3 regions of the Streptomyces caeni genome follow, and region 2 is predicted to be linked to each of the others. Evidence: predicted binding sites of a transcription regulator. Region 2 holds the regulator's gene; each other region holds the start of a gene.
The links. The regulator HrcA, encoded in region 2, represses chaperone genes, less so after heat shock. The targets are predictions, from matches to a motif close to TTNGCACTCNGNNNNNCNGAGTGCNAA.
Positions count from the first base shown of each region.

Region 1: groL (chaperonin GroEL) is a predicted target of HrcA. The motif match lies at 7,006-7,032, and genes of this name have one in related genera.
Region 3: groES (co-chaperone GroES) is a predicted target of HrcA. The motif match lies at 4,434-4,460, and genes of this name have one in related genera.

Region 1 is NZ_JBHUDX010000053.1:151,764-161,352, reverse strand. Features, by position in the region: gene murQ (N-acetylmuramic acid 6-phosphate etherase) at 1-47, shown strand, start outside; gene ACFSL4_RS20160 (PTS transporter subunit EIIC) at 272-1,759, shown strand; gene ACFSL4_RS20155 (MFS transporter) at 2,156-3,643, opposite strand; gene ACFSL4_RS20150 (NADH:flavin oxidoreductase) at 3,899-5,062, opposite strand; gene groL (chaperonin GroEL) at 5,224-6,846, opposite strand; gene ACFSL4_RS20140 (cold-shock protein) at 7,309-7,512, opposite strand; gene ACFSL4_RS20135 (MoaD/ThiS family protein) at 7,962-8,237, opposite strand; gene thrC (threonine synthase) at 8,292-9,572, opposite strand.
Region 2 is NZ_JBHUDX010000004.1:122,913-132,501, forward strand. Features, by position in the region: gene ACFSL4_RS01955 (SpoIIE family protein phosphatase) at 1-771, shown strand, start outside; gene hemW (radical SAM family heme chaperone HemW) at 803-2,035, shown strand; partial or broken gene ACFSL4_RS01965 (Uma2 family endonuclease) at 2,070-2,508, shown strand; gene ACFSL4_RS01970 (DUF3097 domain-containing protein) at 2,477-3,295, opposite strand; gene ACFSL4_RS01975 (MBL fold metallo-hydrolase) at 3,342-4,076, opposite strand; gene hrcA (heat-inducible transcriptional repressor HrcA) at 4,281-5,300, shown strand; gene dnaJ (molecular chaperone DnaJ) at 5,301-6,437, shown strand; gene ACFSL4_RS01990 (nitronate monooxygenase) at 6,718-7,842, shown strand; gene ACFSL4_RS01995 (16S rRNA (uracil(1498)-N(3))-methyltransferase) at 7,839-8,579, shown strand; gene ACFSL4_RS02000 (hypothetical protein) at 8,698-9,252, shown strand; gene ACFSL4_RS02005 (S41 family peptidase) at 9,323-9,589, shown strand, end outside.
Region 3 is NZ_JBHUDX010000028.1:134,363-143,951, reverse strand. Features, by position in the region: gene ACFSL4_RS12390 (MOSC domain-containing protein) at 1-284, shown strand, start outside; gene ACFSL4_RS12385 (SDR family NAD(P)-dependent oxidoreductase) at 495-1,268, shown strand; gene ACFSL4_RS12380 (ester cyclase) at 1,385-2,092, shown strand; gene groL (chaperonin GroEL) at 2,201-3,826, opposite strand; gene groES (co-chaperone GroES) at 3,979-4,287, opposite strand; gene ACFSL4_RS12365 (polysaccharide deacetylase family protein) at 4,620-5,441, opposite strand; gene ACFSL4_RS12360 (hypothetical protein) at 5,438-5,689, opposite strand; gene ACFSL4_RS12355 (THUMP-like domain-containing protein) at 5,780-6,967, shown strand; gene ACFSL4_RS12350 (RNA polymerase sigma factor) at 6,964-8,265, opposite strand; gene ACFSL4_RS12345 (PP2C family protein-serine/threonine phosphatase) at 8,905-9,589, shown strand, end outside.

The DNA of each region.
Region 1 (9,589 bases), on a different contig from region 2:
AGAGCCGGGGGCGCCTGCGCGTGGCGCTGGAGCAGGCGGGGGACTGAGGGCCGGAGGCGGTGACAGCCGGGGCACGCCCGCGAACGGGTGACTGACGCCGGGGATCGACGACCGCCCGACGGCTGACCGGCGGGCCGCAGGCGGCGGGCGGCGAGCGGCGGGCGGCGGGCGACGACGGCCCGCTGACCGGTGGACCTCCTTCCGGAGGAGACCGACCGCGGCCTGCGCGCGGCTCCCACGACGGCGGCCCACCGGGCCGCACGCTCGTCAGGTGACCGGTACCCCACACGCTGCCACCGCCGCCGCGCTCCTCCCCCTGGTCGGCGGCCCCGCGAACGTCACCGCCGTCGCCCACTGCATGACCCGCCTCCGGCTGGGCCTGGCCGACCGCTCCCTGGTGGACGAGCACGGCCTGCGGGCGGTGCCCGCCGTACTGGGAGTCGTGGACGACGACACGTACCAGATCGTGCTCGGGCCCGGGACGGCCGCACGGGTCGCCGCCGAGTTCGAGACGCTCCTGCGCCCCAGGGCGGCCGAACTGGCCGCCCGCGGCGCCGAGCTGAGGGAGGCGCGGCGACGGAGCAACGCCACCCCGGGCAGACTGCTGCTGCGCCGCGTGGCGAACGTCTTCGTCCCGCTGATCCCGGCCCTCGTCGGCTGCGGCGTCATCGCGGGCGCGGCCGGCCTGCTGCAGAACCTGCGCCTGCTGCCGTCCCTCACCCCTGCGCTCGCCGCCCTCTCCTCCGGCTTCATGGCCCTGATCGCGGTCTTCGTGGGCCACAACACGGCGAAGGAGTTCGGCGGCACCCCGGTGCTGGGCGGCTCGGTGGCGGCGGTCGTGGTGTACCCGGGCGTCGCGAAGGTCACGGTGTTCGGGGAGCCGCTGTCCCCCGGCCAGGGCGGGGTCCTGGGCGCCCTGGCGGCGGCGCTCCTGGCGACGTACATCGAGAAGTGGTGCCGCACCTGGGTGCCGGGAACCCTGGACGTCCTGGTGACGCCCACGCTGACGGTCCTCGTCCCCGGCCTGCTGACGCTGTACGTCCTGATGTACGCGGCAGGTGCGGCCGCCACCGCGATCGGTGCGGCGGCCACCTGGCTGCTGTCCACGACGGGCGCGTTCGCGGGCCTGGTCCTGGGCGGCCTCTTCCTGCCCCTGGTGATGCTCGGGCTGCACCAGGCCCTGATCCCCCTCCACACCACCCTCATCGAGCAACAGGGCTCCACGGTGCTGCTGCCCGTCCTGGCGATGGCGGGCGCGGGCCAGGTGGGCGCCGCCCTGGCGGTCTACGTCCGCCTCCGCCACGACACCTCGATCCGCACGACGATCAGATCCGCACTCCCGGCGGGTCTGCTGGGCGTCGGCGAACCACTGATCTACGGTGTCTCCCTCCCGCTCGGCCGCCCGTTCCTGACGGCCTGCGCGGGCGGCGCGGCGGGCGGCGCGTTCGTCGGCTGCTTCGCGATGCTCGGCGACAAGGTCGGGGCAACGGCGATCGGGCCGTCGGGCTGGGCCCTGTTCCCACTGCTGACGGGCACGGGCGGCCTGCCCCTGACGGCGGCGATCTACGCGGGCGGCCTGCTGACGGGCTACCTGGTGGGCTTCGCAGCGACGTACTTCTTCGGCTTCGGAGGGGGAACGGCGCCGGGGGCGGCCTTGGCGGCGGCAACCAAAACGGCCCCGGGAGCGGGGCCGGGAGCGGGAACCGCGGCCGAGGTGGCCACGGCTCCCGTCTCCGATTCCTCACCCGGGAGGCGATGAGCGGCCGCTCACCAGGGGCGGCGGTCCCGGTTCATCCGCCGCACCCGTTGCCGCAGCACCTCACGCGGCGGCGCGGGCCCCACCGGCTCCGGCTCCGATCCGGGCCGTCCCGTGCCATGGAACGGGACGGGGCCCCACGCCTGGGGGAGCTGCCGTCGCGGCGACCGGCTCGCGGCCACAGCGGGCCTGCGGCCGTTCCACCACCCGGGGTACTGTGTCCGCGCCGTCGTCCGAGCCGTTCGCGCCTCGCCCGGAAGTCACCCGCTCGTCGCGGGGACGCAACGCCTTCGACGCAACGCCTTCGACGCAACGGATACGACCGCTGATCAGTTCGTCTGCCCCGCCGGTCGGCTCCTGCGCCCCGCCAGCCCTCCCGCACCCGGCGGTACGGAGGTTCTACGCCCTGGCCCCGGACACCTCCGCGGCCTGCCCGCCGGGGCCGCCGGAGGCGGGTGCCGGCTCCGTGTCGGCCGGGCGGCGGCGCGGGATGAAGGCGGCGACGGCGAAGCCGAGGAGAGAGGCGACGACCCCGGTGATCAGGACGGTGCGGAAGGCGTCCTCGGAGGGCAGGGTGACGGGGCCGAGGGACATGGTCATATGGGCCAGGACGACACCGGCGACGGCGCTGGCGACGGACGTTCCGATGGACCGCATCAGGGTGTTGAGACTGTTGGCGGCGCCCGTCTCGGACGCAGGCACGGCGCCCATGATGAGCGCGGGCATGGAGCCGTAGGTGAAGCCGATGCCGGCGCCGATGACGCAGGAGACCAGCACGAAGTGCCACACCTGGTCCATGAGGGCGATGTTCAGGGCGTAGCCGGAGGCGACGATCAGGGCGCCGATCATCAGGGTCACCTTGGGGCCCCTGGCCCGTGACACGAGCGCGGACACCGGGGCCAGGGCCATCATCACCAGGCCGGACGGCGCCATGGCCAGGCCGGCGGTGAGCATCGACTTGCCCAGGCCGTAGCCGGTCTGCTCGGGCATCTGCAGGACCTGCGGGATGACCAGGGACATCGCGAACATGGCGAAGCCGATCGCCACCGAGGCGAGGTTGGTGACGAGCACCTGGCGGCGGGCGGTGGTGCGCAGGTCCACCAGGGGCTCGTTGACGCGCAGTTCGTAGAAGCCCCACGCCGAGAGGACCACGACGGCCGCCGCGAACAGGCCGAGGGTGGTGTCGCTTGCCCAGCCCCAGTCGGCGCCCTTGGAGATCGCCAGCAGCAGGCAGATCAGTCCGGCCGCCATGCCGACGGCGCCGGGCAGGTCGAAGCGCCCTCCGGTGCGCACCGAGGACTCGGGCACGAGGACGAGGACGAGGACGGCGGCCACTACGCCGAGTACGGCGGAGGTCCAGAACAGCACGTGCCAGTCGAAGGTGTCGGCGATGGCCGCGGCAGTGGGCAGGCCGAGGGCGCCGCCGACGCCGAGGGAGGCGCTGATCATCGCGGTGGCGGAGCCGAGCCGTTCGGCGGGCAGCTCGTCGCGCAGGATGGCGATGCCGAGCGGAATGACACCGGAGGACAGGCCCTGCAGCGCCCGTCCGACGATCATCGGGGTCAGGGAGTCGCTGAGGGCGGCCGTGACCGATCCAGCCACCAGCATGCACATGCTGAACAGGAGCATGCGGCGCTTGCCGTACATGTCACCGAGCCGGCCCATCACGGGGGTGGCGACGGCGGCGGCGAGCAGGGTCGCGGTGATGGCCCAGGCGGTGTCCGACGGCGCGGCGTGGAGCAGTTGCGGCAGCTCGGTGACAATCGGGATGACCAGGGTCTGCATCAGCGAGACGACGATTCCGGCGAAGGCCAGCACCGCCACCACGGTGTTCGGGCGCGGCGGGGCTTCCCCGGTCGTGGCGGGCGGGGAAGGGGCGTCGGACATGGCAGGGGTCCTCCGTCGGACAGCAGATGTACTTGACTCAAGCAACCTAATCGTATTGATTGACTTAAGCAAGCGAAAATCCGGCGGAATTCAGGGGCGCCCTCCCCACCCCGACAGGCCGACGCCCGCCGCCCCGCCGGGGGTGGCACCCTGCCCGCGGGTCCAGGCAGGGCGCCGCCCCGGCGATCGGCGATCAGGGATCAGGAATCGGGGATCGGGGATCGGGGATCGGGGATCAGGAATCGGGGCGAAGGTTCAGTTCAGCGTCTTCAGCGACGCCGCGTCGTACGGCTTCAGTTCGTCGAAGCGGCCCTCGAGGACCTTCTGGGCCCACTCGGGGTCCTGGAGCAGGGCGCGGCCGACGGCGACCATGTCGAACTCCCCCGCCTCCAGGCGGTCCAGCAGGCCGTCGATGCCCTTGAGCGGCGCGCCCTCGCCGCGGAACGCGTGCAGGAAGTCGCCGTCCAGGCCCACCGAGCCGACCGTGATGACCGGCTTGCCCGTGAGCTTCTTGGCCCAGCCCGCCAGGTTGAGATCGGAGCCGTCGAACTCCGGGAGCCAGTGGCGGCGCGTGGAGGCGTGGAAGACGTCCACTCCGGCTGCGGAGAGCGGGGTGAGGATCGCCTCCAGCTCCTCGGGGGTGTCGGCGATCCGGACGTCGTAGACCTCCTGCTTCCACTGCGAGAAGCGGAAGATCACCGGGAAGGACGGCGAGACCGCCGCGCGTACGGCCGCCACGATCTCGGTCGCGAACCTCGTACGGGCCACGACGTCGCCGCCGTACCCGTCCGTGCGGCGGTTCGTGCCCGCCCACAGGAACTGGTCGATCAGATAGCCGTGCGCGCCGTGCAGTTCCACGCCGTCGAAGCCGATCCGCTCCGCCGCGGCGGCCGCGTCGGCGAAGGCCGCGATCACGTCGTCCACGTCCTGCGGCGTCATGGCCCTGCCCGTGCCCTCGGTGCCGTCGAGACGGAGGCCGGACGGACCGACGGCCGGCGCGTCGGGGACGGGCGGGGCGCCGGCCTTGCGTGTCATGCCGACATGCCACAGCTGCGGCACGATCGTGCCGCCGGCGGTGTGCACGGCCTCGGCGACCTTCGCCCAGCCGGCCAGTTGCTCCTCGCCGTGGAACCGCGGGACGCGGTCGCTCTGACCGGCCGACCCGTGGTTCACGTAGGTGCCCTCGGTGACGATCAGGCCCACGCCGGCGGCCGCGCGGCGCGCGTAGTACGCGGCCACGTCCTCGCCCGGAACGCCGCCCGGCGAGAACTGACGGGTCATGGGCGCCATCACGATGCGGTTGGGGACGGTCAGGCCGTTGAGCGCGATGGGCTGCGAGAGGATCTCGGCCGCGCGGGACGGGGAGGCGGAGACGGACACGGGAAGCTCCTTGCCGAGGTGCGGATGCGCCGGGCGCATGCATACGCATGCTCATGCGCTCCAACCGCTCCGCGGACCACGGCATTCCGTATCAGTGCCGCACTTCGGTGTGATCCCGGATACGGCCGAGGGCGGCACCCCCTGTTTCCGGGGAGTGCCGCCCTCGGTGGAACGGACCGGGTCCGAGCCTGGTTTCAGGCTCAGAAGTCCATGTCACCGCCCGGCATGCCGCCGCCGGCGGGCGCGGCGGCCTTCTCCGGCTTGTCGGCGATGACGGCCTCGGTGGTGAGGAACAGCGCAGCGATGGAGGCGGCGTTCTGCAGCGCGGAACGGGTCACCTTCGCCGGGTCGATGATGCCTTCCTTGACCAGGTCGACGTACTCGCCGGTCGCGGCGTTCAGGCCGTGGCCCGGGGTCAGGTTGCGCACCTTCTCCACCACGACGCCGCCCTCCAGGCCGGCGTTGACGGCGATCTGCTTCAGCGGGGCCTCGAGCGCCAGCTTGACGGCGGCGGCACCGGTGGCCTCGTCGCCCTCCAGCTCCAGCTTCTCGAAGACCTGGGAGGCCTGCAGCAGGGCCACGCCACCACCGGCGACGATGCCCTCCTCGACGGCCGCCTTCGCGTTGCGGACGGCGTCCTCGATGCGGTGCTTGCGCTCCTTGAGCTCCACCTCGGTGGCGGCACCGGCCTTGATGACGGCCACGCCGCCGGCCAGCTTCGCCAGGCGCTCCTGCAGCTTCTCGCGGTCGTAGTCGGAGTCGCTGTTCTCGATCTCGGCGCGGATCTGGTTCACGCGGCCCGCGACCTGCTCGGCCGAGCCGGCGCCGTCGACGATGGTGGTCTCGTCCTTGGTGATGACGACCTTGCGGGCGCGGCCCAGGAGGTCCAGGGTCGCGTTCTCCAGCTTGAGGCCGACCTCCTCGGAGATGACCTCGCCGCCCGTGAGGATGGCGATGTCGCCGAGCATGGCCTTGCGGCGGTCGCCGAAGCCCGGGGCCTTGACGGCGACGGACTTGAAGGTGCCGCGGATCTTGTTGACGACCAGGGTCGACAGGGCCTCGCCCTCGACGTCCTCGGCGATGATCAGCAGCGGCTTGCCCGACTGCATGACCTTCTCCAGGAGCGGGAGCAGGTCCTTGACCGCGGAGATCTTGGAGTTGGCGATCAGGATGTACGGGTCGTCGAGGACGGCCTCCATACGCTCCATGTCGGTGGCGAAGTACGCCGAGATGTAGCCCTTGTCGAAGCGCATACCCTCGGTGAGCTCCAGCTCCAGACCGAAGGTCTGCGACTCCTCGACGGTGATGACGCCTTCCTTGCCGACCTTGTCCATGGCCTCGGCGATCAGCTCGCCGATCTGGGTGTCGGCGGCGGAGATGGAGGCCGTGGAGGCGATCTGCTCCTTGGTCTCGACGTCCTTCGCCTGCTCCAGCAGTGCGGCGGAGACGGCCTCGACGGCCTTCTCGATACCGCGCTTGAGGGCCATCGGGTTGGCGCCGGCGGCCACGTTGCGCAGGCCCTCGCGGACCAGCGCCTGGGCGAGCACCGTCGCGGTGGTCGTACCGTCACCGGCGACGTCGTCCGTCTTCTTGGCGACTTCCTTGACCAGCTCGGCGCCGATCTTCTCGTACGGGTCCTCGAGCTCGATCTCCTTGGCGATGGAGACACCGTCGTTGGTGATCGTGGGGGCGCCCCACTTCTTCTCGAGGACGACGTTGCGGCCCTTGGGGCCGAGGGTCACCTTGACGGCGTCCGCGAGCTGGTTCATGCCGCGCTCGAGGCCGCGCCGCGCCTCCTCGTCGAACGCGATGATCTTGGCCATGTGAAGTGGTCCTCCCAGGACTGGGGGTGATTACTTCGGACCGCGCCCGCGCCCGCGACGGACGGCCCCGGCCGGTGGTTCCTTGCCCCATCCGGTCCGTGGCCTCACCGACCCGGTCCTTCATTGTCACTCTCACCTTCAGAGTGCTAACGCCAATGATTAGCACTCGACCCCCCCGAGTGCAAGGCGCGCCCGCGAAGCAGGCTCGATGAGAGGTGGCGGCCGGGAGACCGGTGGGCGCAAGGCACGCCCGCGAAGCAGGCTCGTCGGGGGGTGGTGGCGGGGCGTCAGGGCGCAGGCGTCAGGCCCGTCCCGTGAGGGGACGGGTCAGGTGGTGGCACGAGCGGCAAAGGCTCGCGCGATTCCGGATGGCATTCGGGGCCACCTGGACCGAGGGGCCCGTATCCCGGGTGGGATACGGGCCCCTCGACACGTCGATCAGTTCAGTCGTCGGCGCGTACTTCAGCCGGCCACGCGGACCATGTCGGCCTGCGGACCCTTCTGCCCCTGCGAGATCTCGAACTCGACCCGCTGGCCCTCTTCCAGGGTGCGGTAGCCGTCCATCTGGATGGCGCTGTAGTGGACGAATACATCCGCACCACCGTCGACCGCGATGAAGCCGTACCCCTTCTCCGCGTTGAACCACTTGACGGTGCCCTGAGCCATGCCTAACTCCCCTATTACTGGCCCTTGCACAGATCCACACTTCGCGGATCCGGGTCAGACCTCACCCCCCAACGGTTGGGGGCGTGCGCCGGAACGCGTCGACCGCGGCTGAATGTATCTGTCCAACTGCCGTCTGCAACAGGTCAATCGGACGAGAATTCCGGGCATGGCCGGTCGGGAATGTACGAAGAATTCGCCCGACTTCAGGGCAAGTCGGGCCCGGCAAAAGGAGCGAATGGCGCAAAAGCGCTGCACACTTTGGCTACTTCTTGCCGGATGCACGGCAGGAACTCATGGGCCCCGGTGGGGAAACCGGGAGCGTGTTCCCCAACTGTACCCTGCTCAACCATGGAGAATTGCCCCCTCCGTTTCTCCCGCGGAGAGGGCAATTCGATGAACTCTCGGCGTTCACCCTTACCGAGGGTAACGAACACTCCGCCGAGTGACCGTCAGCCGCCCGCGACCGCCGGGATGATGGAGACGCCCGCACCGTCCGGCGTCGCCGTCTCCAGGCCCTGCTCGAAGCGGACGTCGTCGTCGTTCACGTACACGTTGACGAAGCGGCGCAGCTTGCCCTGGTCGTCCAGGACACGGGCCGCGATGCCGGTGTGGTTCTTCTCCAGGTCGGCGATGACCTCGGCGAGGTTCGCGCCCTCGGCGGGCACCTCGGCCCGGCCGCCGGTGTAGGTGCGCAGGATGGTGGGGATGCGGACGGTGACGCTCATGGGGTTCGACCTCCGGTCGGAGTACGGCTGGCAGGGGATGGGGCGGGCAGGAGGTCAGGCGAGGCCGGCCTCGCGGAACGAGTCGAGGGTGGGGCGGATGGTCGCGGTCAGACCCGTGCCGGCCACCGCGTCGAGGGTCTTGAGGCCGTCACCCGTGTTGAGGACGACCGTGGACTTCGCCGGGTCGAGGACGCCGTTCTCGACGAGCTTGCGCGTGACGCCGACGGTCACGCCGCCGGCGGTCTCCGCGAAGATGCCCTCGGTGCGGGCGAGCAGCTTGATCGCGTCGACGATCTGCTCGTCGTTCACGTCCTCCACCGCGCCGCCCGTGCGGCGCGCGATGTCGAGGACGTACGGGCCGTCCGCCGGGTTGCCGATCGCCAGCGACTTGGCGATGGTGTCCGGCTTCTGCGGCCGGACGACGTCGTGGCCCGACTTGAAGGCGACCGACACCGGCGAGCAGCCCTCGGCCTGCGCGCCGAAGATCTTGTACGGCCGGTCCTCGACGAGCCCGAGCCTGATCAGCTCCTGCAGGCCCTTGTCGATCTTCGTGAGCTGCGAGCCGGAGGCGATCGGGACCACGATCTGGTCCGGCAGCCGCCAGCCCAGCTGCTCGGCGATCTCGTACGCCAGGGTCTTCGACCCCTCCGCGTAGTACGGCCGGAGGTTGACGTTGACGAAGCCCCAGCCCTCTCCGGCCGGGTCGCCGATCAGCTCGGAGCAGAAGCGGTTCACGTCGTCGTAGTTGCCCTCGATGCCGACGAGGTCGCCGCCGTACACCGCGGCCATGACGATCTTGCCCTGCTCCAGGTCGTGCGGGATGAAGACGCAGGAACGCAGTCCGGCACGGGCCGCCGCGGCGCCGACCGCGCCCGCGAGGTTGCCGGTGGAGGAGCAGGAGAGGGTGGTGAAGCCGAAGACCCGCGCCGCCTCCAGCGCCTGGGCGACCACCCGGTCCTTGAAGGAGTGCGTCGGGTTGCCGGAGTCGTCCTTCACATAGAGCCCACCGGTCACGCCCAGCTCGCGCGCCAGGTTGTCGGCCTTGACCAGCTTGGTCCAGCCCGGGTTGAGGTTCGGCTTCTCGGCGACGTCCGCCGGAACCGGCAGCAGCGGCGCGTAGCGCCAGATGTTCGCGGGGCCCGCCTCGATCCGCTTCCGCAGCTCCTCGGTGTCATAGTCCGAGAAGTCGTAGGCGATCTCCAGCGGGCCGAAACACTCCTCGCAGGCGAAGACCGGGCCGAGCGGCACGCGGTGGCCGCACTCACGGCAGGACAGGGCCGCGGCGGGACCGAGATTCACGGAGTTCGTGGTGTTTGCAACTGTCTGCGCAGCCATGTGAGGCGAGGCCCTTT
Region 2 (9,589 bases):
CAACGCGGGCTGCTGCCGGGCGCGGTCGCCGAGATCCCCGGTGTGCGCAGCGCGCTCGTGTACGAACCGTGCGACAAGGGCGGTCCCAGCGGCGACTTCTACGACCTGTTCCCGGCGGGGAACGGCCGCTGGTGCTTCGCGATCGGTGACGTCCAGGGCAAGGGCCCCGAGGCGGCGGTCGTGATCGGGCTCGCCCGGCCCTGGCTGCGGTTGTTGGCCCGCGAGGGCTACGACGTCCCCGACGTCCTGGACCGCCTCAACCAGCTCCTGCTGGACGACGCGACGGAAGCCTCGGACGCGGCGGCGCGGGCCCTGGTCGCGGCGGGCGCCCCCGTACCGGTCGTCGACGACGGCCCGCAGGCCCGCTTCCTCTCCCTCCTCTACGGCGAGCTGGTCCCCTTCGACGGCGGGGTGCGGTGCACGCTGGCCGCAGCCGGGCACCCGCTGCCGCTGCTGCTGGGGCCGGACGGCGACGTACGGGCCGTGGCGCAGCCGCAGACGCTGCTCGGAGTCGTCGAGGATGTGACGTACACGTGCGAGACCTTCGAACTGCACCCCGCCGACACGCTTCTGTGCGTCACGGACGGGGTGACGGAGCGGCGCAGCGGATCGTGCCAGTTCGACGACGGGGACGGGCTCGCCGCGGCGCTCGCCGGCTGCGCCGGACTGACCGCGCAGCTGATCGCGGAGCGGATGAGGAGGCTGGTGCACGATTTCGGCGGGAACCCGCCGGAGGACGATCTGGCGCTGCTGGTGCTGCAGGCGGAATGAGGACGTCTGGCCGTGCGGGACAATGGAGGGCATGCCCTCCGCACTCCCCGACGGCGAACCCGTCCCCGACGACGGCGCACTGCCCGCGCACGCGCTCGCCGGGGCCGCAGGGCGCCCTCTCGGGTTCTACCTCCACGTGCCGTACTGCGCCACGCGCTGCGGCTACTGCGACTTCAACACGTACACGGCGACGGAGCTGCGGGGCACGGGAGGCGTCCTCGCCTCGCGGGAGACCTACGCGCCGACCCTGATCGAGGAGATCCGCCTGGCCCGCAAGGTGCTCGGCGACGACCCGCGCGAGGTGCGCACGGTGTTCGTCGGGGGCGGTACGCCGACGCTGCTGGCGGCGGACGACCTGGTACGGATGCTGGGGGCGGTCCGGGACGAGTTCGGCCTCGCGGCCGACGCCGAGGTGACGACGGAGGCCAACCCGGAGTCGGTCGATCCGGCGTATCTGACGGCCCTGAGGGAGGGCGGCTTCACGCGGATCTCCTTCGGCATGCAGAGCGCCCGCCCGCACATCCTGAAGATCCTCGACCGCACCCACACCCCGGGCCGCCCCGAGGCGTGCGTGGCCGAGGCGCGGGCGGCGGGCTTCGAGCATGTGAACCTGGACCTGATCTACGGGACGCCGGGGGAGTCGGACGACGACTGGCGGGCTTCGCTGGAGGCGGCGCTGGGGGCGGGCCCGGACCACATCAGCGCCTATGCGCTGATCGTGGAGGAGGGCACGCGGCTGGCGCGCCGCATCCGCCGGGGCGAGATCCCGATGACGGACGACGACGTGCACGCGGACCGGTACCTGATCGCCCAGGACATGCTGTCGGCGGCGGGCTACGACTGGTACGAGGTCTCGAACTGGGCCGTGTCGGAGTCCGGCCGCTGCCTCCACAACGAGCTGTACTGGCGCGGCGCCGACTGGTGGGGTGCCGGCCCCGGGGCGCACTCGCACATCGGCGGCGTGCGCTGGTGGAACGTGAAGCACCCGGGGGCGTACGGGGCGGCCTTGGCGGATGGCCGTTCCCCGGGAGCGGGGCGGGAGATCCTCACGGACGAGGACCGCCGGGTGGAGCGCGTCCTGCTGGAGCTGCGGCTGAGGGAGGGGGCGCCGCTGGCTCTGCTGCGGGAGGAGGGGCTGGCGGCTTCCCGGCGGGCGCTGGCGGAGGGGCTGCTGGAGGAGGGGCCGTACGCGGAGGGACGGGCCGTTCTGACACTGCGGGGGCGACTGCTGGCGGATGCGGTGGTGCGGGACCTGGTGGACTGATCACTCCGGCGGGTGAATCACCGCAGGACATCGCCCGCGCGAGCGGTGGGAGCGGCTCCAGACAACAGATGTGGACATCGTCGGCGAGGCCAGCGAGCCCGTTTTGGACTTCTTGGTGCTGATCGCGGCGTTGCCCCGGACTCAGGGCGTCTTCTGCCGTCCCGGTTGATTACGTGGTTGTCGAGGTGGTTTCCGGGACGAACGTTGACCGGGACTACGGGATCAAGCGGTCCGTCTACGCGGCGGGCAAGATCCCCGGGTACCTGATCATCGACCCGATTGTCGCGCACTGCGTTCTGCTCACCGGACCCGAGGGTGAGACCGGACCCGAGGGTGAGGGCGAGATCGCAGATTACCGGGCGCAGCGGATCACGGAAGGCGGTGGCCCCCTTCCGCTGGAGCCCCTCGGTGTGGAACTGGACACGAGCGAGTTCGGGACCCTCACCGGGGTCCGGCGTCACCACCTGCCGTGACGAAGTCGATCAGTTCCTCCACACGCCCCAGCAACTCCGGCTCCAGGTCCTTGTAGGACCGCACCCGCGCAAGAATCCCCTGCCACGCCTCCCCGGTGTTCTCCGGCCACCCCAGCGCCCGGCACACCCCCTTCTTCCAGTCCTGCCCGCGCGGGACGGCCGGCCACTCTCGGATGCCCAGCGACGACGGCTTCACCGCCTGCCAGATGTCGATGTAGGGGTGCCCGACCACCAGGGCGTGCCCGCTCGTCACCGACTCCGCGATGCGCCACTCCTTCGAGCCGGGGACCAGGTGGTCCACCAGGACGCCGAGGCGGGCGTCGGGGCCGGGGGCGAAGGACGCCACGATCGACGGCAGGTCGTCGACACCCTCCAGGTACTCCACCACCACGCCCTCGATGCGCAGGTCGTCGCCCCACACCTTCTCGACCAGTTCCGCGTCGTGACGGCCCTCGACGTAGATACGGCCCGCCCGGGCCACCCTCGCCCGGGCCCCCGGGACGGCCACCGAGCCCGACGCCGTACGGGCGGGGCGCCGCGGGGGAGTCTTCGGACGCACCAGCGTCACCACCCTGCCCTCCAGCAGGAAACCACGAGGCTCCAGGGGGAACACCCGGTGCTTGCCGAAGCGGTCCTCCAGCGTCACCGTGCCCGCCTCGCAGCGGATCACCGCGCCGCAGAAGCCGGTGCGCGGCTCCTCCACCACCAGGCCGGGGTCCGCCGGGACCTCCGGGGCGGGCTTCGGCTTCTTCCACGGCGGGGTCAGGTCCGGCGAGTACATGCGCATTCGGATGACGATAGGAGAAGCCGGGGTCGGAGGGTGCGGCGAGCGCCTACGACACGCCGAAACGGGCCGCCAGCCCGTCCCGCTGGGACCGGACGAACCCGGCGTCCACCACCGCCCCGTGCCCCGGCACGTACAGCGCGTCCTCGCCGCCCAGCTCCAGCAGCCGGTCAAGGGCGGCCGGCCAGTGCGAGGGGACCGCGTCCAAACCCGCCTGCGGCTCGCCGGACTCCTCCACCAGGTCCCCGCAGAACACCACCTCCGGGTCACCGGGAACGAGGACCGCCAGGTCGTGGGCGGTGTGGCCGGGTCCCACGTCGGCCAGCAGGACCCGCACCCCGCCCAGGTCCAGCGTCCGCTCGCCCGACACCTGGTGGCGCGGACGCACCAGCACGTCCGCGGCCTCGGCCGCCGCCGCCGGGTCCAGGCCGTGGCGCACGGCGTCCATGACCAGTTCGTCGCGGCCGCGGACGAGCACCGCGTCGATGCCCGCCGCCCCGAACACCTCCGCGCCCGCGAACGCCGCCGCCCCGAAGACATGGTCGAAGTGGGGGTGCGTGAGCGCGAGATGCGTCACACTCCGGTCCCCGCCGAGCGGCGCGAGCAGCCGCCGCGCCTGGGCGCGCAACCGCGCGCCCTCGCCGAGGCTCGACCCCGCGTCCACGAGGAGCGCCCCGTGCCCGCCGACCACGAGCCCGGCCGTGCAGTCCCAGACCGGAAGCCGCCGCCGCCCCGAGCGCGTACCGAGCGGCTCCCACCCGGACCCTTCCCACAGCACCGTCATACGGCGACGCTATCGGCAGGCGCCCGGCCTGGCAGGACAGCCCGGGACAGGTCGGTACACGTCGGTACGACAGCCGGGCTCTCCCTTGCCGGGGGCGTACCCGGCCGCCGTACACTGGGCCCCGGGATGCTGGCACTCGAATGCGCAGAGTGCCAGGGGAGCCAGGGGAAGTGCCGGGAAGACCGATTGCTGGAGGTGCGCGCGATGCTCAGTGAACGCAGGCTCGAAGTGCTGCGCGCCATCGTCCAGGACTATGTGGGCACCGAGGAGCCCGTGGGCTCCAAGGCACTCACCGAGCGGCACAGGCTCGGCGTCTCCCCGGCCACCGTCCGAAACGACATGGCGGCGCTGGAGGAGGAGGGCTACATCGCCCAGCCGCACACCAGCGCCGGACGCATCCCCACGGACAAGGGCTACCGCCTCTTCGTCGACAAGCTCGCGGCCGTCAAGCCGATGAGCCCGCCCGAGCGCCGCGCGATCCAGAACTTCCTGGAGGGCGCGGTCGACCTCGACGACGTGGTCGCGCGTACGGTACGCCTGCTCGCGCAGCTCACCCGGCAGGTCGCCGTAGTGCAGTACCCGTCGCTGACACGCTCGACCGTGCGGCACGTGGAACTGCTGTCGATGGCACCCGCGCGTGTGATGCTGGTGCTGATCACGGACACCGGCCGGGTGGAGCAGCGGATGATCGACTGCCCCGCGCCGTTCGGGGAGACGTCCCTCGCGGATCTGCGGGCGCGGCTCAACAGCCGGGTCGCCGGCCGCCGTTTCGCGGATGTCCCGCAGCTCGTGCAGGACCTTCCCGAGGCGTTCGAGGAACCGGAGGACCGCGGCGCGGTCTCGACGGTACTGTCCACCCTCCTGGAGACGCTCGTGGAGGAGACCGAGGAGCGGCTGATGATCGGCGGCACCGCCAATCTCACCCGCTTCGCGCACGACTTCCCGCTCACCATCCGCCCCGTCCTGGAGGCGCTGGAGGAGCAGGTCGTCCTTCTCAAGCTGCTGGGCGAGGCGAAGGATCCGGCCATGATGGTGCGTATCGGCCATGAGAACGCGTACGAGGGACTCAACACCACGTCCATCGTCTCCGTCGGCTACGGTTCGGGCGGCGAGGCAGTAGCGAAACTCGGCGTGGTCGGACCGACCCGCATGGATTACCCGGGAACGATGGGAGCGGTACGAGCGGTGGCACGGTACGTCGGACAGATCCTGGCGGAGTCGTAAGTGGCCACGGACTACTACGCCGTGCTCGGCGTACGCCGCGACGCGTCACAGGACGAGATCAAGAAGGCGTTCCGCCGGCTCGCCCGCGAGCTGCACCCGGACGTCAACCCCGATCCGAAGACGCAGGAGCGGTTCAAGGAGATCAACGCCGCCTACGAGGTGCTCTCGGACCCGCAGAAGAAGCAGGTCTACGACCTCGGCGGCGACCCGCTGTCCCAGTCGGGCGGCGGGGGCGCGGGCGGCTTCGGCGCGGGCGGCTTCGGAAACTTCTCCGACATCATGGACGCGTTCTTCGGCGCGGCGTCGCAGCGCGGTCCGCGCTCGCGCACCCGCCGCGGCCAGGACGCGATGATCCGGCTCGAAGTCGACCTCGACGAGGCGGCCTTCGGCACGACCAAGGACATCCAGGTCGACACGGCCGTCGTCTGCAACACCTGCAACGGCGAGGGCGCGGCGCCCGGGACGAGCGCCCAGACCTGCGACATGTGCCGGGGCCGCGGCGAGGTCTCGCAGGTCACCCGGTCCTTCCTCGGCCAGGTCATGACGTCGCGGCCGTGCCCGCAGTGCCAGGGATTCGGCACCATCGTCCCGAACCCGTGCCCGGAGTGCGCGGGCGACGGGCGGGTGCGCTCCCGCAGGACGCTCACCGTCAAGATCCCCGCCGGTGTCGACAACGGCACGCGGATCCAGCTCGCGGGCGAGGGCGAGGTCGGCCCCGGCGGCGGCCCGGCCGGCGACCTGTACGTCGAGATCCACGAGCTGCCGCACGCGACCTTCCAGCGCCGCGGCGACGACCTGCACTGCACGGTCACCATCCCGATGACCGCCGCGTCCCTCGGCACGAAGGTGCCGCTGGAGACGCTCGACGGCCTGGAGGAGGTCGACATCCGCCCAGGCACCCAGTCCGGGCAGTCGATCCCGCTGCACGGCCGCGGCGTCACGCACCTGCGCGGCGGCGGCCGGGGCGACCTGGTCGTGCACGTCGAGGTGCAGACCCCGACGAAGCTGGACCCGGAGCAGGAGCGGCTGCTGCGCGAGCTGGCGAAGCTGCGGGGCGAGGAGCGGCCGCAGGGGCAGTTCCAGCCGGGGCAGCAGGGGCTGTTCTCGCGGCTGAAGGATGCATTCAACGGGCGGTGACGCGGGGCCGCCCGGCGTCACCGCCCGTCTGGGGGCGGCAACCCCCAGACCCGCTTCGGCCTGAACGGCCTTGTCCTCGGGCGCCGGACGGGCCGGTGGTGTGGGCCTGGGCCGGGCGGTGATGTGGGTCCGGGCCGGGCGGTGATCCGTGAGGCCGGCAGGCCGGATTACGGTGGGTCTCGTCGTGCCCCTGACGTCCTGACCCGCCGCCGATTCCCTTGGCATATGCCAGAGGAAGACCGGATTCGGACCCGTGCGGAGGACGTGACACCATGCGGTCATGTCCACCGCGCTGACCGATCTCCTCCGCCATCCGATCGTGCAGGCCCCCATGGCGGGCGGCGCCTCCGTGCCGCGGCTCGCCGCCGCCGTGTCGGACGCCGGCGGCCTGGGGTTCCTCGCCGCCGGGTACAAGACCGCCGACGGCATGTACCAGGAGATCAAGCAGCTCCGCGGCCTCACGGGCGCCCCCTTCGGCGTGAACCTGTTCATGCCGCAGCCCGAGTACCCCGGTGCGGGCAGCGGCTCCACAGGAGCGGCGGCCGTGACCGCGCTGCCCTCTGCCGCCGCCGTCGAGGTCTACGCCAACCAGCTCGCCGGTGAGGCCGCCTGGTACGAGACGGAACTGGGCGACCCCGACAGCGGCCGGGACGACGGCTACGACGCCAAACTCGCCGTCCTGCTCGACAACCCGGTGCCGGCGGTCTCCTTCCACTTCGGCGTCCCCGCCCCTGACGTCCTGGACTCGCTGCGCCGCGCGGGCACCCTCACCCTGGTCACCGCTACCACCGTGGACGAGGCCCTCGCCGTGCAGCGGGCGGGCGCCGACGCGGTGATCGTGCAGGGCGTCGAGGCGGGCGGCCACCAGGGCACCCACCGCGACCTCGCCGAGAACGACCCCTGCGGTATCGGGCTGCTCTCGCTGGTCGCCCAGGTCCGCGAGAGCGTGCGGATCCCGATCGTGGCGGCCGGCGGGATCATGCGCGGCAGCCAGATCGCCGCGGTGCTCGCGGCGGGGGCGAGCGCCGCCCAGCTGGGCACCGCGTTCCTGGTGACGCCCGAGTCCGGCGCCCACCCCCTGCACAAGCGGGCGCTGACCGACCCCCTGTTCGTCCGGACGGAGCTGACGCGCGCCTTCTCCGGGCGTCCGGCGCGCGGCCTGGTCAACCGCTTCATGCGTGAGCACGGCCCCTACGCGCCCGCCGCCTACCCGGAGGTCCACCATCTGACCTCGCCGCTGCGCAAGGCGGCCGCCAAGAGCGGCGACGCGCAGGGCATGGCGCTGTGGGCGGGCCAGGGCCATCGTATGGCGCGCGAACTGCCCGCCGGAGAGCTGGTGGAGGTGCTGGCGGCGGAGGCCGGGGCAGCGGTGACAGCGTTGTCGACGGGAGGTGCGTCCCGATGACCGCACCGGTGTTCGTGGTCGACCGACTCGACGGCATCGGAGGGGAGTTCGTGCTCGACGGCCCCGAGGGGCGGCACGCGGTCTCGGTGAAGCGGCTGCGGCCCGGCGAGGACGTGGTCCTCACCGACGGACGCGGTCGGTGGATCGAGGGCGTGGTGAAGGCCGCCGAGGGCAAGGACCGCCTCGTGGTCATGGACCTGGAGTCCGTCGACGAGGAGCCGCCGCAGACCCCGCGCATCACCGTGGTGCAGGCCCTGCCCAAGGGCGACCGGGGGGAGCTGGCCGTGGAGACCATGACCGAGGTCGGGGTGGACGCGATCGTGCCGTGGTCGGCTTCCCGGTGCATCACACAGTGGAAGGGCGAGCGCGGACTGAAGGCGCTCGGCAAGTGGCGGGCCACCGCCCGTGAGGCGGGCAAGCAGTCCCGCCGGGTGCGCTTCCCCGAGGTCGCGGACGCGGCAACCACCCAACAGGTTGCCGCACTTCTGGCCACCGTCGATCTCGCCGCCGTCCTGCACGAGAGCGGCGAGGAACCCCTGGCGACCGCGGACCTTCCCACCGAGGGCGAGATCGTGCTGGTCGTGGGGCCCGAAGGGGGCATCTCGCCTCAGGAGCTGGCGCTGTTCGGCCAGGCGGGTGCCAGGGCGTTCCGGCTGGGGAGCACCGTCCTGCGTACGTCGACCGCGGGCACCGCGGCGGCCGCCCTGCTGCTTGGGCGCACGGGCCGCTGGTCCTGATCCGCGGACATCCACGGGGCATGCGACGGAACCCGTCCAAGTGATGGGAACACCAGGAGCGCCCGGGTGGCCGTATGCGCTCTACCGTCGTGGGCGGGACGGTGGCAGGCTGCCATCCATGGGGGTATTGAGGCGGATTCGACGGCCGAGGGGACGGCGGCTCGCGGCCGTGACCGGAATCGTCGCCGTCGCCGTCGGCGGAGCCGTGGCGTGCCAGCCCGGAGATCTGAGTTCCGCGACGGTGGCGTACACGACCGACCAGACTGCGACCGCACAACTGCAGCGGCAGCATGTGAACGTGCGCTGGCTCAGCTGCACGGGCACCTACGGCAGCGGCGGCAAGGCCGCCACGTCCGCAGGGACGCCCGCGCCGAGCGAGACCACCGTCGTGAGCGTCGACTGCCAGGGGCAGACGGACGACCACAAGGACATCACCGTCAAGGGCAGGGTCACGCGGGCCGTCGACGGCAGGTGTGTTCGCGGGGACCTCAGGGCCACGGTGGGCGGCAAGGAGGTCTTCCACGTCAGCGGCCTCGGCAACTGCAACGCCACCCCCACGCCGCCCGTTTCCTACCACCCCGTCACGCCCGGCGGGCCCGGTCCCACCGTCACCGTGACGAAGACCATCTGGTGCCAGGGCGACCCCACCTGCTGGCCGGTCCAGGGCAAGTGACGAGCGCATGGGACGCAGGCAACAGCGCAAACCCCTGCCAGGGACCACGATCGCTGCTTAGGGTGACCTGGTGACTCAGTCCGCATCGCCCGCGTATCTCCGGTTCCCGCACCTGCACGGCGAGTTGCTCGCCTTCACCGCCGAGGACGACGTCTGGGTCGCCCCGGTCGACGGCGGCCGCGCCTGGCGGGTCAGCGCCGACAACGTCCCCGTCAACCACCCCCGGATATCCCCGGACGGCACGACCGTCGCCTGGACGTCCACCCGCGACGGCGCCCCCGAGGTGCACGTCGCCCCGCTCGACGGCGGCCCCGCCCGGCGCCTGACCCACTGGGGC
Region 3 (9,589 bases), on a different contig from region 2:
AGCGCGGCTGGGTCAGGCGGTTCACCCGGAGAGGGGCGCCGGGCGCCTATCTGCGGGTGATCGAGCCGGGTGAGATACGGGCCGGCGATCCCATCGAGATCGTGCACCGGCCCGAGCACGACATCACCGTGGCCGTCCATTTCCGGGCGTCCACGACGGAACGGCATCTCCTGCCGAGTCTGTCGGCGGCCGGCGACACGCTGGACACCGAGACCGCCGCGGCGGTCCGTGAGTACGCGCGCAAGCACGCGGCGGACGGCGGACGGCGGGCGGCGGACGGCTGACGGCTGACGGCTGACGGCTGACGGCTGACGGCTGACGAGGCAGGGGCGACATCGGCGGCGGAGCCGGTGGGCGTGCTCGTACGGGGAGCGGACCGGCCCGGGCGTCCGGGCCCTCGGCACCGGGCGGCCACCGTCTCCCCGGCGCGACCCGGCGGTGTGAGCCGGCACTCCACTCCTCCCGGAGAGCGGCACAGTCAATATCGTTGGCCCATGACAACGGCTTTGATTACGGGATCGACCGCGGGCATCGGCGCCGCGTTCGCACGGCGGCTCGCCGCCGACGGCCATGACCTCGTCCTGGTGGCCCGCGACGGCAACCGGCTGCGGGAGCAGGCGACCGAGTTGCACGACCGGCACGGCATCGAGGCGGAGGTCCTGACGGCGGACCTGGCAACGGACGACGGCATCGAGACGGTCGCCCGGCGTCTGTCCGACCTCAGGAACCCGGTCGACCTGCTCGTCAACAACGCGGGCTTCGGCAACAAGGGCCGTTATCTCGACGTGCCGATGGCCGACGAGCTGCGGATGCTGAAGGTGCACTGCGAGGCCGTGCTGCGGCTGACGAGCGCGGCGTCGGAGGCGATGCGCACACGCGGGCGCGGCGGGATCGTCAACGTGGCCTCGGTGGCGGCGTTCGTCCCGCGCGGCACGTACGGCGCGTCCAAGGCGTGGGTCGTGCAGTTCACACAGGGCGCGGCGCGGGACCTGGCCGGGTCGGGGGTACGGCTGATGGCGCTGTGCCCGGGGTTCGTCCGCACGGAGTTCCACGAGCGGGCCGGGATGGGAACGGACAACATCCCGAACTGGATGTGGCTGGACGCGGACAAGCTGGTGGCCTCCGCACTCGCGGACCTGGCCCGGGGCAAGACGCTGTCCGTCCCGGACCCGCGGTACAAGGCGCTGATGGGCGTGGTGAAGGTGACACCGCGAGCGCTGCTGGGCGGGATCAGCTCGCGGACGGGGCGCAAGTACGGGCCGCGGTAGGACAGAGGTGCGGCCTTCGACGGCACGGCCGCGGGCCGCGGCAGAACAGGTGGCGCCGCCCCTCGGGTGGGAAAATGGCCTTAGACACCGGACCCAGGGGGGCCGGAGGCGGCGTCATGACATTCGTGCAGCTCATCGACTGCAAGACCAGTCGGTTCGATGAGATGAACCGGCTCTTGGACACATGGGCCGAGCAGACCCGGGGCAAACGGACGGCGACCCACAGCGTCATCGGCCAGGACCGCTCCGACGCCTCGCACCTCGTCGAGATCGTGGAGTTCCCCTCGTACGAGGAGGCGATGCGGAACTCGCGTCTTCCGGAGACCGCCCGGATCTTCCGCGAGATGGTCTCCCTCTGCGAGGAGGCACCCACGTTCACGGACCTGGACGTGGTGCGGGACGAGCAGTTGAACGCGGCGGCCGTCCGGCGGTTCTTCGAGACGCTTCCCGGTGAGGGTGAGCCGCCGCCGCTCGACGGTCTGCTCACCGAGGACCACCATCACCACGATCCCGCCGACGCGCAGGAGGTCATCGGGATGGACGCCATGCGCCGCGAACTGCGGGTGTGGCGGGACGGCTTCGACTTCGCGTTCACCGTCGAGGACCAGATCTGCGAGGGCGACCGGGTGTGCACACGATGGAGCTGGAACGGCCGGCACAGGGGCGAGTTCCTCGGGATCGCGGCCACCGGCCGGAAGGTCGCCATGACCGGCACGACCGTCTTCCGGTGCGCCGAGGACGGGAAGATCGCCGAGAGCTGGTGGCAGTACGACCGGCTCGGGCTGATGGCCCAGTTGGGGGCGCTCGACGAGCTGGAGACCTGAGGCGGGGTCACCGAGGCGTCGGCGCGTCGCGGACGCCGTGCCGGAACACGCCGGGGCCCGGCACTCCGGAGCGGAGTGCCGGGCCCCGGCGCGGACGGCCGTCCCGCGTCAGTGGGCGTGACCGTGGCCGTGGCCGGCCGCGGCCGGCTCCTCCTCTTCCTTCTTCTCGACGACCAGGGTCTCGGTCGTCAGGAGCAGGGAGGCGATGGAGGCGGCGTTCTCCAGGGCGGAGCGGGTGACCTTGACCGGGTCGATGACGCCGGCCTTGATCAGGTCGCCGTACTCGCCGGTGGCGGCGTTGTAGCCGTTGCCCTTCTCCAGGTCGGCGACCTTGGAGGCGATGACGTAGCCCTCAAGGCCCGCGTTCTCGGCGATCCAGCGCAGCGGCTCGACGACCGCGCGGCGGACGATGGCGACACCGGTGGCCTCGTCGCCCTGCTTGCCGAGGCCGTCGGCCAGCACCTTGGAGGCGTGGACCAGCGCGGAGCCGCCACCGGAGACGATGCCCTCCTCGACCGCGGCACGGGTCGCGGAGATGGCGTCCTCCAGGCGGTGCTTCTTCTCCTTCAGCTCCACCTCGGTGGCGGCGCCGACCTTGATCACGCACACGCCGCCGGCCAGCTTCGCGAGGCGCTCCTGGAGCTTCTCGCGGTCCCAGTCGGAGTCCGTGGTCTCGATCTCGGCCTTGATCTGGGCGACGCGGCCCGAGACGTCCTCGCTCTTGCCGCCGCCGTCGACGATGGTGGTGTCGTCCTTGGTGACCGTGATGCGGCGGGCGGAGCCCAGCACGTCCAGGCCGACCTGGTCGAGCTTGAGGCCGACCTCCTCGGAGACGACGGTGGCGCCGGTGAGGACCGCCATGTCCTGCAGCATCGCCTTGCGGCGGTCGCCGAAGCCGGGGGCCTTGACGGCGACGGCGTTGAACGTGCCGCGGATCTTGTTCACGACGAGGGTGGACAGGGCCTCGCCCTCGACGTCCTCGGCGATGATCAGCAGCGGCTTCGAGGAGCCCGCCTGGATGACCTTCTCCAGCAGCGGCAGCAGGTCCGCGATGGAGGAGATCTTGCCCTGGGTGATGAGGATGTACGGGTCGTCGAGAACGGCCTCCATGCGCTCCTGGTCCGTCACGAAGTACGGCGACAGGTAGCCCTTGTCGAAGGCCATGCCCTCGGTGAAGTCCAGCTCCAGACCGAAGGTGTTGGACTCCTCGACGGTGATGACGCCGTCCTTGCCGACCTTGTCCATCGCCTCGGCGATCAGCTCGCCGACCTGCTGGTCCTGGGCGGACAGCGCGGCGACGGCGGCGATGTCGGACTTCTCCTCGATCGGGCGGGCGGTGGCCAGCAGGTCGTCGGAGACGGCCTTGACGGCGGCGTCGATGCCCTTCTTCAGGGAGGCCGGGGAGGCACCCGCGGCGACGTTCTTCAGGCCCTCGCGCACCAGCGCCTGGGCGAGCACGGTGGCGGTGGTCGTACCGTCACCCGCGATGTCGTTGGTCTTGGTCGCCACCTCCTTCACCAGCTGGGCGCCGAGGTTCTCGTACGGGTCCTCGATCTCCACCTCACGGGCGATGGTGACACCGTCGTTGGTGATGGTCGGGGCACCGAACTTCTTGTCGATGACGACGTTGCGGCCCTTGGGGCCGATCGTCACCTTGACCGTGTCGGCAAGCTTGTTGACGCCGCGCTCGAGGGCGCGACGGGCGTCCTCGTCGAACTTCAGGATCTTCGCCATGGAGCGTTTCAGTCCTCTCGAATGCGATCTCCGGCCGCCGCCCTGCCGGAGCGGCCGCCATCGCGGTGAAAAACGAACGGCGCCCCCGGCGCCCGGCTTGTCAACGGTCGCGGGGGCCAGGGGCGCAGCTCACAGCGGTCTGCTTCGGTGACTTACTTCTCGATGATCGCGAGCACGTCGCGAGCCGAGAGAACGAGGTACTCCTCGCCGTTGTACTTCACCTCGGTGCCGCCGTACTTGCTGTAGAGCACGACGTCGCCGACCGAGACGTCGAGCGGAAGACGGTTGCCGTCCTCGAAGCGGCCCGGGCCCACGGCGAGGACGACACCCTCCTGGGGCTTCTCCTTCGCGGTGTCCGGGATGACCAGGCCAGAGGCCGTGGTCTGCTCGGCGTCCAGCGGCTGGACCACGATGCGGTCCTCAAGCGGCTTGATGGCAACCTTGGAGCTGGCGGTCGTCACGATCCGACCTCCCCCTTCGGAGATCTCACGGGGTTAACTGTCTGAGGTGGCGACCAGGTCGATCCGTCGTCGCGGGTGCCGGACCTGCCCGTCGCTGTGTTGGCACTCTCCAGTGGTGAGTGCCAGAGCTGAGACTATGACCGCGATTAGCACTCGGTCAAGCGGAGTGCCAGTCGCCCTCGTCGCGGCGGCCGCCCGACCGGGCGTCCGCCCCGGCGGTCGCGGCCCGACGGCGTGCGGGACGGGCCGCGGGGTTCCCGCCGAACCGGCGGGAGCGGGGCATGGAACGGGACCGCCGGCCGGGATCGCCCGAACGGCCGCTCCCGGCCCGGCTACAGGTAGTCCTCCAAGCGCCCCACCGTGAAACCCGTCGCCTGGATGCGGCGCAGGAGCCGGGTCGTCTCCGCGGTGAGGGACGTGCGGGGACGGCCCGCCTCATGGGGCAGGACGATGTCGCCGGGGCGCAGGGCCATACCGCTGCCGTACGCGCTGGGCTCCCCGCCCGGGGTCGGGCGCCACAGGATCAGGGCCGTGACGCCGCAGTCCGCCGCCGCACGCAGCGTCATGTGGTCGTAGGTGCCGTACGGCGGGCGCAGCAGCCGCGGGCGCAGGCCCAGGCGGCGTCCCATGCGGTCCCGCTGGCCGCAGATCTCGGCACGCTGCTCCTCGTAGGGGCGGCCGCGCAGCCCGGCGTGGCCGAGGGTGCGGTTCTGGATGCCCGCTCCGGCCGCGCGCAGCCGCGCGACGTGCCCGTAGCCCCGGCCGACGGCACCGGCGGTGAGGAACACGCTGACGGGCAGCCGCAGTTCACGCACCATGTCGACGAACCGGGTGTCTCTTTCGGCGCCCTCGTCGTAGGTGAGGAAGACCACCTTGTCGCGGGTGGGGACGCGGTCGAGGACGAGCGGCAGGTCTCTGTCCCCGCGGCCGTCGGCAAAGCCCGGGGAACGGTCCGGCCGGGGTGCGGGCGCGAGCGGGGCGGGCAGCCCCCAGCGACGGTAGGCCCGGTCGCGGGGCCCGTTCGAGGTGTGCACCTCCTGCGCCGCCTTCTCGCCCAGCCGTTCGAGGGGGTCGACGGACTGGGCGCAGCCGGACAGGAGGGCGACGGCGAGGGCCCCGGCGAGCAGGGTCCGCGCCTGCCGCCGCGCGCTCACAGGTGGTCCTCCGGGCGTGCCACCGCGGGGCGTACCCGGTGCCGCACGTTCCGGTCCGGCCGGCCGCGGAACCGGCCGCCCGCCCCGGCGTCGGCGCGGCCGGCTGCGAGGGCGGTGCAGGCCGGGACGACGGGGGAGGCAGGCGCGACGGGTGTGGTCCCGGCGCGCCGCGCGGTGCGCTGCACGCGGACCACCCGCCCCTTCCGCCGCCGTGCGCACTTCTTGTCGTTTTGTCGCACCAATCGCATGGTGCCGGATCCTTCCAGCCGCCGGCGGCCACGCCGGGCCGACACCGCGACCGGACGCACGCCGTCCGCCGACTGGCCGACAATGGGCCCGTGACCGACCACTCCTTCGCGTCCCTGCTCACCCCCGAGGGCCGCGCCCTCCTCGACGAGGTGCGCGGCACCGCTCCCGCCCGGGAACTGACCGTCGCCACCCGGCTGCGCCGCGAGCACCCCGCCGGACTGGTCTCGGCAGCCCTCGCGCAGGCGCGGCTGCGGGAGCGGGCGGCGGCGAAGTTCGGCGCGGACGCGGGGCGGATGTTCTTCACGCCGAACGGCGTCGAGCAGTCCACGAGGGCCACGGTCGCGGCCCACCGCGCGCGACGGCTGCGGGAGCTGGGCGCGGCCTCCGTCGCCGACCTGTGCTGCGGTATCGGCGGCGACGCGATCGCGCTCGCCCGGGCCGGCATCCGGGTCCTGGCCGTGGACCGCGACCCGCTGACGGCGGCGGCGGCCCGGGCCAACGCCGAGGCGCTGGGCCTGTCCGCACTGATCGAGGTGCGCGAGGCGGACGTCACGGAGGTGGACACATCGCCCTACGACGCGGTGTTCGTGGACCCCGCGCGGCGGGGCGGCAGGGGCAGGGTCTTCGACCCGGAGGCGTACTCACCCCCGCTGTCCTGGGCCGTGGCCGCGGCCCTGAAGGCCCCGCGAGCCGCCCTGAAGGTCGCGCCGGGCATCCCGCACGAGGCGGTGCCCGCCGAGGCGGAGGCCGAGTGGATCTCGGACGGCGGGGATGTGAAGGAGGCGGTGCTGTGGTTCGGCACGGAACCGGGACTCGTACGGGCCACTCTGCTGCCGGGCCCGCGGACGCTGCGCGGCCGGGGCCTGCCCGACCCGCCGGTGCGCCCGCTCGGCCGCTACCTCTACGAACCCGACGGCGCCGCGATCCGCGCGCACCTGGTGGCGGAGGTGGCCGAGGACCTGGACGGCGGGCTGGTCGACGAGACGATCGCGTACATCACGGCGGACGAGCTACGCGCCTCGCCGTACGCCACCGCGTACGAGATCACCGACCGGCTCCCCTTCAACGTGAAGAGGCTGAAGGCGCTGCTGCGGGAGCGGGAGGTCGGCATCCTGACCGTCAAGAAGCGCGGCTCGGCCGTCGAACCGGAGGAACTGCGGCGCAAGGTCCTGCCCAGGCCGCAGGGACCGAACGCGGTGACCGTGTTCCTGACGCGGGTCGCGGGGGCGCCGACGATGCTGCTGGGCCGGCCGGCCCGGCGGCAGCCGACCGGTTAGCGGCAGTCCTCCGCACGCGCCCAAAGCAGCTCCCGCTCCCGGTCGTTGCGGGCCAGGGAGGCGGCCCGTGCGAACTCGGTGCGGGCCTCGGCGGTCCGTCCCAGGCGGGCCAGCAGGTCGCCGCGGACGCTGGGCAGCAAGTGGTAGTCGCGCAGGGCCGGTTCGGCGGCGAGGCGGTCGACGATCTCCAGGGCCGGGCCCGGGCCCTGGGCCATGGAGACGGCGACCGCGCGGTTCAGCTCCACCACGGGCGACGGCGACCGGGCGGCGAGCAGGCCGTACAGGGTCGCGATGCTCGCCCAGTCCGTCTCCTCGTAGGTGTGGGCGTGCGCGTGGCAGGCGGCGATCGCGGCCTGGAGGGCGTACGGCCCCAGGGCGCCGGATGGGGGTCCTCCCTGCTCGAGCGAAGCCGAGAGCCTGGGGGAGGCCGCGTCGGCGCGGCCGAGGGCGGCGATGCCGCGCGCGATGAGCATGCGGTTCCAGCGGGCCCGGTTCTGGTCCCTGAGCAGGACGGGCTCTCCGGAGGGTCCCGTGCGGGCGGCGGAGCGGGACGTCTGGAACTCCAGCAGCGCGGCCAGCCCGTGCACCTCGGACTCCTTGGGCATCAACTCGGCCAGCACACGGGCCAGCCGGAGCGCGTCCTCGCACAGGGCGGGGCGCAGCAGGTCGTCGCCCGCGGTGGCCGCGTACCCCTCGTTGAAGATCAGATAGATGACCTCCAGCACGGAGTCGAGGCGGGCCTCGCGGTCCGGCCCGTACGGCACCTCGAAGGCGACGCCCTTCGCGGCGAGCGTCCGCTTGGCCCGCACGATGCGCTGGGCGACGGTGGCCTCCGGCACCAGGAACGCGCGGGCGATCTCGGCCGTGGTCAGCCCGCCGAGCAGCCGCAGGGTGAGCGCGATGCGGGACTCGGCGGACAGCACGGGATGGCAGGCGGTGAAGACCAGCCGCAGCAGGTCGTCGTCGATGTCGTCGGGGTAGGACGGCTCGTCGACGTGGTACGGCGCGGCCTCCAGGTCCCGCCCGACCTCCTCCAGCTTGCGCGCGTACCGCTCCCGGCGGCGGACGAGGTCGATCGCGCGGCGCCTGGCGGTGGTCATCAGCCAGGCGCCGGGGTTGTCGGGCACCCCGTCGCGCGGCCACTGCTCCAGGGCGGCGACCAGCGCGTCCTGCGCCAGTTCCTCGGCTATCCCGACGTCACGGACGACCCGGGCGACACCGGCGATGACGCGCGCGGACTCCATCCGGAACACGGTCTCGATGGCACCGGCCGCAGCGGCGGTGGGCTTCGGTGTCATGGGGAGCCTCCTGATGCGTGCGACCCTGCGGGGCCCGGGGATTCCGGTCCGTGCGGCCGGCCCTGCGGGGCCGGGAGTCAAGTCTGTCGCGCGCAAAGCCGTGGAGCCACGCTCCGGGTCGGGCGGGGCGGCCGTGGTCGCGCAGAGGGCACGCGGCGTGCCGCCCGCCACGGAGCCCCCCAGGCCGGGCGGCCGGAACCGGACAGCCGGAACCAGGCAACCGGAACCAGGCAACCGGAACCGGACAGCCAGGACCCGGGCAACCGGAACCGGGTGGCCAGAACCAGACAGCCAGAGCCAGACGGCCAGAGCCAGGCAGCCGAAACCAGACGGCCAGAACCGGGCAGCCAGAACCGGGCAACCGGAACCGGGGGGCCGGAACCGGGGGGCCGGAGTCGGGTGGTCGGAGTCGGGTGGGGCATGCCGCTTTCGGAGCAATGGCCGGGACGGGCCGTCGGACCGTGCCACGCTGTGGTCAGTTTGATCACGGTCGGGTCGGGAGGCCGGGGTGTACCGCTCGGGTGAGTGGCTGGTTGAGCGGATCCGCGGTGACCGCCGGGCGGGCCCCAGGGGCTCCTCGCCCTCGGAGGCGGCCGGGCACGGCGCCGGGTCCGCACATCAGGTCGCCGGGCGTCCGTGATGGCGGGGAGCAAGGAGGGGCGGGATCCCGAGCAGCCGCCGAGCCTTCCCGACCTGCGGCTGCGGCTGCGCGAGGAACTGGGCCGGATCGACGAGCAGTTGCGCGCCCTGCTCACGGCCACGGAGCGGCTGCAGGGACTGCTGGACGCGGTGGTGGCCATCAGCCGGGAGGTGGAGCTGCCCGGGGTGCTGCACCGCATCGTGACCACCGCCATGGACCTGGTGGGTGCCCGCTACGGGGCACTGGGGGTCCTCAACGAGTCCGGGGACTACCTGGACGAGTTCATCACCGCCGGACTGTCCGAGCAGCAGCGCGCCGCCTTGGCCGGGGTCGATCTGCCGCGCGGCCGAGGCGTCCTCGGGTATCTGATCCACCACCCGGGTCCCCTGCGGATCGAGGACATCTCCAGCCACCCGGCCTCCGTCGGGTTCCCCCGTGACCACCCGCACATGGGCCATCTGCTCGGGGTCGCCATCAGAGTCCGCGGTGAGGTCTACGGCGACCTCTACCTCTGCGAGCGAAGCGACGGCCGGCCCTTCGACGTCCATGACGAGAACATCGTCGTCGCCCTGGCCAGTGCCGCCGGCATCGCGATCGAGAACGTCCGCCTGTTCGAACGGGTACGCACGGGGTCCGAGCAGTTCCAGCGGCTCCTGCTGCCGGCCCTGCCGGACCTGCGGCCGT